3 regions of the Parageobacillus sp. NEAU-HV-2 genome follow, and region 3 is predicted to be linked to each of the others. Evidence: predicted binding sites of a transcription regulator. Region 3 holds the regulator's gene; each other region holds the start of a gene.
The links. The regulator Rex, encoded in region 3, represses fermentation and respiration genes when NADH is low (regulators of the CRP and FNR family bind a similar motif). The targets are predictions, from matches to a motif close to TTGTGAAATATTTCACAA.

Region 1: a site for Rex is predicted at 1,744-1,761, ahead of AC1WMD_RS11660 (cytochrome ubiquinol oxidase subunit I). Genes of this name have one in related genera too.
Region 2: a site for Rex is predicted at 1,294-1,311, ahead of pflB (formate C-acetyltransferase). Genes of this name have one in related genera too.

The regions. Positions count from the first base shown of each region.
Region 1 is NZ_JBXUJJ010000006.1:127,507-130,670, forward strand. It holds gene AC1WMD_RS11650 (MogA/MoaB family molybdenum cofactor biosynthesis protein) at 1-85, shown strand, start outside; gene AC1WMD_RS11655 (molybdopterin molybdotransferase MoeA) at 127-1,374, shown strand; gene AC1WMD_RS11660 (cytochrome ubiquinol oxidase subunit I) at 1,839-3,164, shown strand, end outside.
Region 2 is NZ_JBXUJJ010000007.1:67,179-70,342, forward strand. It holds gene pflB (formate C-acetyltransferase) at 1-1,176, opposite strand, end outside; gene AC1WMD_RS12335 (amino acid permease) at 1,435-2,829, opposite strand.
Region 3 is NZ_JBXUJJ010000023.1:4,984-8,147, reverse strand. It holds gene AC1WMD_RS18545 (ABC-F family ATP-binding cassette domain-containing protein) at 1-271, opposite strand, end outside; gene moaC (cyclic pyranopterin monophosphate synthase MoaC) at 391-912, shown strand; gene AC1WMD_RS18535 (redox-sensing transcriptional repressor Rex) at 902-1,540, shown strand; gene AC1WMD_RS18530 (twin-arginine translocase TatA/TatE family subunit) at 1,556-1,708, shown strand; gene tatC (twin-arginine translocase subunit TatC) at 1,729-2,475, shown strand; gene AC1WMD_RS18520 (YdiK family protein) at 2,478-2,630, opposite strand; gene AC1WMD_RS18515 (CPBP family intramembrane glutamic endopeptidase) at 2,677-3,164, opposite strand, start outside.

The DNA.
Region 1 (3,164 bases), on a different contig from region 3:
GAAAGGGGTACAAGAATGTTTTGATGTCGTTCAACCTGTCCTTTCCCACGCACTTGCCCTTATAAAAGGGAAGGACGTTCATTAGGGCATGCCTTTCTTAAGTTTACAGAAAGAGGGAGACGAAAGATGAGATTTCAGCGAGAAATTGTGGACGTTTGGGATGCGCAAAAGCGTCTGGAACCGTGGATTCGTCCGCTTGGTACAGAAAAAGTGAAGCTGACGGAAAGCATTGGCCGATACCTCGGTGAAAATGTGGTAGCGACGCACGACTTTCCTCACTTCCGCCGGTCGATGATGGACGGGTTTGCCGTCCGGTCGACTGATACAAAAGGGGCCTCTGACGAATGTCCAGTTACTCTGCAAGTCATTGAATCGATCCCGTGTGGTGCTGTTCCGACAAAGAAACTGACAGCGAATACGGCTGCGCGCATTATGACCGGCGCGATGATGCCAGAAGGTGCCGACTCTGTCGTCATGATTGAATTGACGGAACAGATGCAAAAAAATGGTCAAACGTATACGGTGGTTAAAAAGGAGACGACCCCTAATGAAAATGTCATTCCCGTTGGACTGGAAATGGCTAAAGGTACGTTAATCCTCGAAAAAGGGCGCAAGATCAATCCCGGGGAAGCCGCCCTCCTCGCTGCCTTCGGTTACGATACAGTCACTGTTTCACGCCGGCCGACAGTTGCTATTTTTGCCACAGGGTCGGAACTGCTTGACGTAAGTGAGCCGCTCGAACCTGGAAAAATTCGTAACAGCAACAGCTACATGGTCGCCGCTCAGGTGTTAAATGCCGGTGGGATTCCTGTTCTCCTCGAGAAGGTGCCGGATGACGTTGGACTCGCTAAATCAATGATTCTCGATGCAATGGAAAAAGTCGATCTCGTCATTACAACCGGCGGGGCTTCCGTCGGGGATTACGACATTTTGGTCGACATTTTTGAACAGTGGGACGGTAAGATGTTGTTTAACAAAGTGGCAATGCGTCCTGGCAGCCCGACGACTGTCGGAGTTTGGAAGGATAAATTTTTGTTTGCTCTTTCGGGGAACCCTGGAGCGTGTTTCGTTGGGTTTGAGCTGTTCGTTCGTCCAGTTATTTGGGGGATGCAAGGAAAACCTGATTTTTATCTCCCTTCGTTTTCAGCATTTCTCGCTGAGGACTACAAAAAAAAGGACTCGTTTTATCGCATTGTACGCGGAAAGAGCGAAGTAAAAGACGGAAAAATTTACGTCCGATCGGCTGGAATCGATCAGTCGAACGTTTTGTCATCTATACGGGATACGGATTGCTTGTTTGTTATTCCCGCAGACCGGAAAGAGATGAATGCAGGCGAGATGGTGAAGGTGTTACGATTAAATGTGCCTGAGTGAACTTTCCGATGAAAATATATAAGAAAGGAAAACAACGTCTCTAAGGGCGTTGTTTTTTTCATATTAATCTAAACATGGTGATCATGATCTTACATGCAATTAAGATCTTTTACGAATTTCGCCGTAATTTTGTAACATATTTGTCAAACTATCAAAGAATTTATGATCGTTTTTTTGTTATAGTATTAGTAAGTTTCTCGTTCAATAAAGCTGTTTTCGCCACTCAGAAGGTGACCATTTTTTGTACATTTTTCACGTTTCCCATGTTAATAATGTTTAATTTCGTGAATTTATGAATTGATATCACCCCAGGTCGTGTTCTGATCAAATTCCTAAAGGAGGAAATACCATGGGTTAAGGTGCATAGTTATGTGAAATTTTGAACATATAGTCATCTATGTGAAAATATGAACATGATATTAACACAGGTCAAATTCTGGGGAATACTTAAAGGAGGAAATGCCATGGATCCAGTAATGTTGGCAAGGATACAATTCGCTTTGACTACAATCTACCACTTCTTCTTTGTGCCGCTTACCATTGGCCTAGCATTTATTATCGCTTTGATGCAAACGTTATACGTAGTGAAGAAAAATGAGATTTATAAAAAAATGGCGAAATTCTGGGGACATTTGTTCCTGATTAACTTTGCCGTAGGGGTTGTAACAGGAATTATTCAAGAATTCCAATTTGGGATGAACTGGTCGGATTATTCTAGATTTGTCGGTGACGTCTTCGGGGCACCCCTCGCCATTGAAGCATTGCTTGCCTTTTTTATGGAATCTACTTTTATCGGCCTTTGGATTTTTGGCTGGGATCGGTTGCCTAAAAAGGTGCACTTGGCAAGCATTTGGCTTGTATCGATTGGAACTATGCTTTCCGGTTTTTGGATTTTAACAGCAAACTCCTTCATGCAAGTGCCTGTTGGTTATGAAATTAGAAATGGCAGGGCAGAAATGGTTGATTTTCTTGCGCTTATAACGAATGGACAATTGTGGGTGGAGTTTCCGCATGTCATCACAGGTGCATTATGTACCGGAGCGTTCTTCGTTGCTGGTGTTAGTGCCTATAACTTATTAAAAAAGAAACATATTCAATTTTACAAGAAATCCATGAATATCGCCTTAATCATTGGTTTCATCGGCAGTTTGGGTACTGCCTTCAGCGGACATGCACAGGCACAATATCTTGTGAAAACACAGCCGATGAAGATGGCAGCTGCAGAGGGCATTTGGGAAGATACGCCCGATCCTGCTCCATGGTCAGCATTTGCCTTGATTGATACAAAGAATCAAAAAAATAAGTTTGAACTAAATATTCCTTATGCATTAAGCTATTTATCTTATTCTAAATTTGAAGGCAGTTTAAAAGGAATGAAAACTCTCCAAGCCGAATATGCGAAAAAATACGATCGAATCGTTGGCGAAGGTACGAATTATATCCCTCCAGTCAAAACGACGTATTGGAGCTTCCGTTTAATGGTTGGCTTTGGCATGGCGATGATATTATTATCGATGATTGGTCTTTATCTGTGGAAAAAGGGACGCCTTCTGCAAAGCAGTAGGTTCTTGAAAACCCTTGTTCCTGCTATTTCATTTCCGTTTTTGGCAAACACTTTCGGATGGGTCATGACCGAAGTGGGCCGTCAGCCATGGACGGTATTTGGATTGATGACGACAGCTGACGCTGTATCACCAAATGTTTCTGCAGGGACCATATTATTTTCCATCATGATGTACACGCTGATATTCACGATTCTTGCAGGGGTGATGGTTTATTTGATGGTTCGT
Region 2 (3,164 bases), on a different contig from region 3:
CGAGCTTGTTTTTATCGACATTTTCGCGCAATATTCTTTGAACGCTTCCGGTAATTGTTTTGACCACAGTACCGTTAAGTTTGGTTCTGGCGCAGGTCCTAAGTTATCTAACGTATGAAGGAAGCGGAACGAGTTTTTCGTTACTAACGGACGACCATCGATCGCCATTCCGCCGATCGATTCTGTTACCCATGTTGGGTCACCGCTAAATAGTTCGTTATATTCCGGTGTTCTTGCGAATTTGACAAGGCGCAATTTCATCACAAAATGGTCGACAAGTTCTTGCGCTTCTTTTTCTGTTAGCGTACCTTCTTGTAGGTCGCGTTCGATATAAATATCTAAGAAGGTAGAAACACGTCCTAAGCTCATCGCTGCGCCGTTTTGTTCTTTAATAGCGGCAAGATAAGCGAAATAGAGCCATTGGAATGCTTCGTGTGCGTTTCGCGCTGGTCTGGAAATGTCGTAACCGTAGCTTAATGCCATTTGTTTCAATTCGTTTAACGCGCGAATTTGTTCAGCAATTTCCTCGCGAAGACGGATAATGTCTTCCGTCATCATTCTTGCGCCGGTATTTTTCAAATCCTTTTGTTTTTCTTCAATAAGACGATCGACACCGTATAATGCTACGCGGCGATAGTCGCCAATAATGCGGCCGCGTCCGTACGCATCTGGAAGACCGGTGATGATTCCCGCTTTGCGCGCTAATTTCATCTCTTCGGTGTAAACGTCAAATACACCTTGATTATGTGTTTTGCGGTATTCCGTAAAAATTTTTTTTATTTCGTCGCTTACTTTATAGCCGTATGCTTCACATGATTGTTGCGCCATGCGGATGCCGCCGAACGGCATTAATGAGCGCTTAAACGGTTTATCTGTTTGAAAACCAACGATTTTTTCCAAGTCTTTGTTTAAATAACCTGGTCCGTGGGAAGTGATGGTGGAAACAATGGATGTATCCATATCGAGAACGCCGCCTTTTTCGCGTTCTTGCTTCGATAATTCCATCACTTGTTCCCATAGTTTCTTCGTTGCTTCTGTAGGCCCTTCTAGAAATGACTCATCCCCATAATAAACGGTTACATTGTTTAAAATAAAGTCACGGACGTCAATGGACTTTTTCCATTTTGACCCTTTAAAATTTCGCCACGGGTCTAATACAGCAGTAGCTTGTTTCATAACAGATCCCCTCCCAATCGTCTGTAAATATAACAGATTGATAAAAATATATATAACAGCTTTCATCTACACAATACTACATTTTTTGATGCCTATAACCATCTATTATTGAATAGTTTGTGAAATATTGAGCAATATTAATTGAATGATGATAAGAGGTATAACAGATCGTAAAAAGAAGAATGACAACCAATGAACATAAAGAAGGATGTGAAAAATAAAAATCTCCATCCCTATAAAAGGGATGGAGACGGTTGGTTAGCTGACTTGTTTTTTCTCAGAAGCGCGGGCATGACGCTTATGCATGCCTTTTGCATAATAGACGGCAACGAGCAAGATGAGCCAGGCTGGTCCGATGTAGAGCGCGATTCTTGTATCCTTGAAGTAGCCCATTAAAGCGGTGACTCCGATGAGGAAGGCGAGAGAAATATAAGAGCTATAAGGGTAAAGCGGCATTTTATATTTTAATTGTTGTTGTTTTTCTGGACTTAATCGTTTGCGGAACTGCAATTGCGCCAGCAAAATAATCGCCCATGTCCAAATCGCACCGAATGTGGCGACACTGGTCACCCATTGGAAAACTTTTTCGGAAACGAAGTTTAAATACACACCGACTAACATCGCTAACGCCGTGACGATGAGGGCCACGCCCGGAATTCCGCGATTTGTCAGTTTAGCGAAGGAAGATGGTGCTTCCTTTTGCTCAGCCAAGTTAAAGAGCATGCGGCTTGTACTGAAAATTCCACTGTTGCAGGAAGACAAAGCAGCTGTTAAAACAACAAAGTTGATGATTCCCGCGGCGGCGTGAATGCCGATTTTTTCAAACGTTAAAACAAACGGGCTTCCTTTTTCGCCGATTTCGTTCCAAGGGTAAATGGACATGATGACAAACAATGCGCCCACGTAGAAAATTAAAATGCGCCAAAATACGCTATTGACCGCCTTGGTCAGCGATTTTTCCGGATTTTTCACTTCGCCGGCCGTAACGCCGAGCATTTCAATTCCTAAGTAGGCGAACATCACCATTTGCAAAGACATTAATACACCGGTAATGCCGTTCGGGAAAAATCCGCCATGTTCCCAAAGGTTGCTGATGCCGGTGGCGATTCCGCCATTGCCGATTCCGAACAGAATCATGCCAAGGCCGACGACAATCATAAATACAATGGTGACAATTTTAATAAGCGCAAACCAAAACTCTAATTCCCCATATGCTTTGACCGCAAGGAAATTGATCAATGTCATCAAGATTAAAGCGGCTAGCGCCCACAACCATCTTGGTGTATCAGGAAACCAAAATTGCATATAAATGCCGACTGCTGTAATTTCCGCGATACAAGTAACGACCCATAAAAACCAATAGTTCCACCCGGTTAAATAACCGGCAAGCGGGCCTAAATAGTCGTGTGCATAGCGGCTGAATGAGCCGGCAACCGGGTTTTCCACGGCCATTTCCCCGAGCGCGCGCATAATAAAGAACATAATCGCCCCACTTACCGCGTATGCCAGTAAAATCGCCGGTCCCGCTAATTTGATGGAAGACGCAGAGCCGAGAAATAGCCCGACCCCAATCGCAGCCCCAAGGGACATCAGCGAAATATGTCGCTCCTCTAGTCCGCGATGCAGTTTTTGTTCATTTTTTGAGGTTTGCATTCTTGTTTCCTCCCATCCGTTAGGACAAAGGTGTTTTTTACAAAAAAAATAAAATTATATTAAAAATGTTTAAAATAAAAACGCTTACAGTAAATATAGTACATAATTTATGATTATTTGTAAATGTATTTATATGGTAAATAGTTCTTGTTTTTATTATTATTATAATATTAATAATATTTTTAAAATTTCAATATCATAATTTGTCTTGTTATGTTTTAGTATACTTTACAACAAGGGAATTTATTTTGGCAATTTGTAGGAACGATTTGCCCGCTTACTTAAAATTTTGTACAATGAAATTCGTTCTAATTATTTATGCGGAATGAAGGTGA
Region 3 (3,164 bases):
ATACTGTCATCATTTCTTCCCAAATCGACAACGAAGAGTGAAGACCGCTGTCCTGAGCGAGATAGCCGATCGTTACTTCTTTTGGTTTCATAATCTCTCCGCTATCGTAAGACATTTCACCGGCAATGATCTTTAATAGCGTCGATTTTCCTGCTCCGTTTCTTCCGACGAGCGCAATTCGGTCTTTGGATTGTATTTCTAATTTTATATTCGATAAAATAAGGTCAGCGCCAAAATATTTTGTCAGTTGATTCACTTGTAAAATGATCATTGTTTTTCACCTCGCGTTTAACAATAATAGTGTAGCGTAAGTTACTTTCCTATCGCAATAAAACGATAAAAGACAGATGACGAAAAATAGTGTATAGTTTATAAGTGGAGGAGATTACGTTGTCAACATTTACCCATTTCAATGAACAAGGCCGAGCAAAAATGGTCGATATTACGGACAAAGAGGATACGGTCCGCATGGCGACCGCGCAAACAAGTGTGACCGTCAATAAGGAAATTTATGAAAAAATGACAAACAAGACGATCGAAAAAGGGGATGTGCTTGCCGTTGCGCAAGTGGCGGGCATTATGGCGGCGAAAAAAACAGCCGATCTCATTCCGATGTGCCATCCGCTTATGCTAAAAGGTGTCGACATTCAGTTTGCCTGGCATGTCGAAGAAGAAAAAGCGTTGTATCAATTGTTGATTACCGTAACAGTGAAAACAAAAGGAAGCACAGGGGTAGAGATGGAAGCGCTAACGGCCGCCTCTGTATGTGCGCTGACAGTATATGATATGTGCAAGGCGCTTGATAAAGGAATGGTGATTGGCCCAACCTATTTAGTAGAGAAAATGGGTGGAAAGTCAGGACATTATCAACGCAAAAAGAGAAGTGCTGGGGGATTTATCGATGAGCAATGAACAGCCAAAAATTCCGCAAGCAACGGCCAAACGTTTGCCGTTATACTATCGTTTTTTAAAAAATTTACACGCTTCCGGAAAACAACGCGTTTCTTCTGCCGAGCTGAGCGAGGCGGTTAAAGTCGATCCTGCGACGATCCGCCGCGATTTTTCTTATTTTGGCGCGCTTGGCAAAAAGGGATACGGATATAATGTCAACTATTTGTTGTCATTTTTCCGGAAAACGCTCGATCAAGACGAGATAACGGAAGTTGCGTTATTTGGAGTCGGGAACTTAGGCACCGCATTTTTAAACTATAATTTCTCGAAAAACAATAATACGAAAATTGTGATGGCATTTGACGTAGATGAAAGGAAAGTCGGTACAGAAGTCGGCGGGGTGCCCGTCTATCATTTGGATGAATTAGAAGACCGTCTTCACGAGGGAATTCCAGTAGCGATTTTAACGGTGCCTGCCCATGTCGCCCAATGGATTACCGACCGTCTTGTCCAAAAAGGAATTAAAGGGATTTTAAATTTTACGCCGGCGCGCTTGAACGTACCGAAGCATATTCGCGTCCACCATATCGACTTAGCGGTCGAATTGCAGTCGCTCGTTTATTTTTTGAAAAACTATCCGCTTGAATAAAGGAGAGAATAAAACATGAAATATTTATTAATCGTGCTTGTCATTTTATTATTGTTTGGAACAAAAAAACTTCCGGAATTGGGCAAGTCGCTCGGTCAATCGCTCCGCGAGTTTAAGGATGCGACGAAAGGATTAGCCGATGAAGATGAAAAAAAAGCCGACCAATGATGAGTTAGGATGGTTGAGACATGAATGATAAAGAAATGTCGGTGTATGAGCACCTAGGAGAGTTGCGAAAACGGCTTATCATTGTTCTTGTTTTTTTTGGCATTGCCTTGATAGGGAGCTTCTTTTTTGTCGAACCGATCATTTTATATTTGCAGCATACGGATGAAGCAAAAGAATTGACGATGAATGCATTTCGTTTGACAGACCCGATCAAAATTTACTTTCAGTTTGCCTTTGTCATCGCCTTTATTCTTACTGCCCCGGTTTTGCTTTATCAAATTTGGGCGTTTGTCAGCCCAGGGTTATATGAAAAAGAGCGAAAAGTGACGTTAAGCTATATTCCGCTTTCGATTTTTCTCTTTTTAGCAGGCGTTAGTTTTGCGTATTTTGTCTTATTTCCGTTTGTCGTTCGTTTTATGCAAAATTTGGCGGAACGCCTCGGTATTCATCAAGTCATCGGTATTAATGAATATTTCGAATTTTTGCTTCAGCTCGTCTTGCCGTTTGGCATTGTCTTTCAGCTGCCGGTAGTTGTGATGTTTTTAACAAGACTTGGTTTGATTACACCGATGTTATTGAGCAAAGTACGAAAATACGCTTATTTGGCCTTGCTGATTTTAGCTGCGGCCATTACGCCGCCGGATGTATTATCACAAGTGATTGTGATGATTCCGCTTTCGATTTTATATGAAGCAAGCATTTGGATCTCCAAAATGGCTTACCGCAAAGTATTATTGGCGCAACAGGAACAAGAAAACCTCCCGTGATATCAAACGGGAGGTTTATTGCGAAAGTGGAATGCGAAGAGACGTATGGCTGCTCCAAAATCAAGCGTAGCCAGGATGGCAAGGAAGATGGTGAAAAAGTTCCAAATCGTATCTTTTGCACTTTGAATGGACAAGTAAGTAAATAGTACTCCCATCAGAAAATAGGCAAAAGCGAATTGCAATGGTGTCCTTCTCATTGTATTAAAAGCCCCCAATAATGAGTTGTATATGTTCTGCCTGCCGCATCATTTTTTCAATTTCATCAGCAAACAATGTTTGCACCAAGACTACGAACGTATTCATCGTAACATGAGCGAATATCGGAACGAAAATGCGCCCCGTTTTCGCATAAAGAAAGGCAAACGTAAAACCCATTGCCGCATATAAAAGCAGATGCTCCAATTCCATATGGACTACCGAAAATAATAGCGAACTGATGAGCGCGGCAATGAAGAAGTTGTATTTTTGATATAGCGTCCCGAAAATAATTTTGCGAAAAATAATTTCTTCTAAAATCGGGCCGATAATGGAAGTAACGATGATCAATATCGGGGTGACTTGAATGATTTCGACAATTCGTCTCGTGTTTTCCGAGCCCGGTTCGATGCCAAGCAGACGCCATTCAATATTAGCGGCAATGCTCTGGGCAAACAGGGCTAAAAAGACGCCGCCGATCGCCCACATCCAGG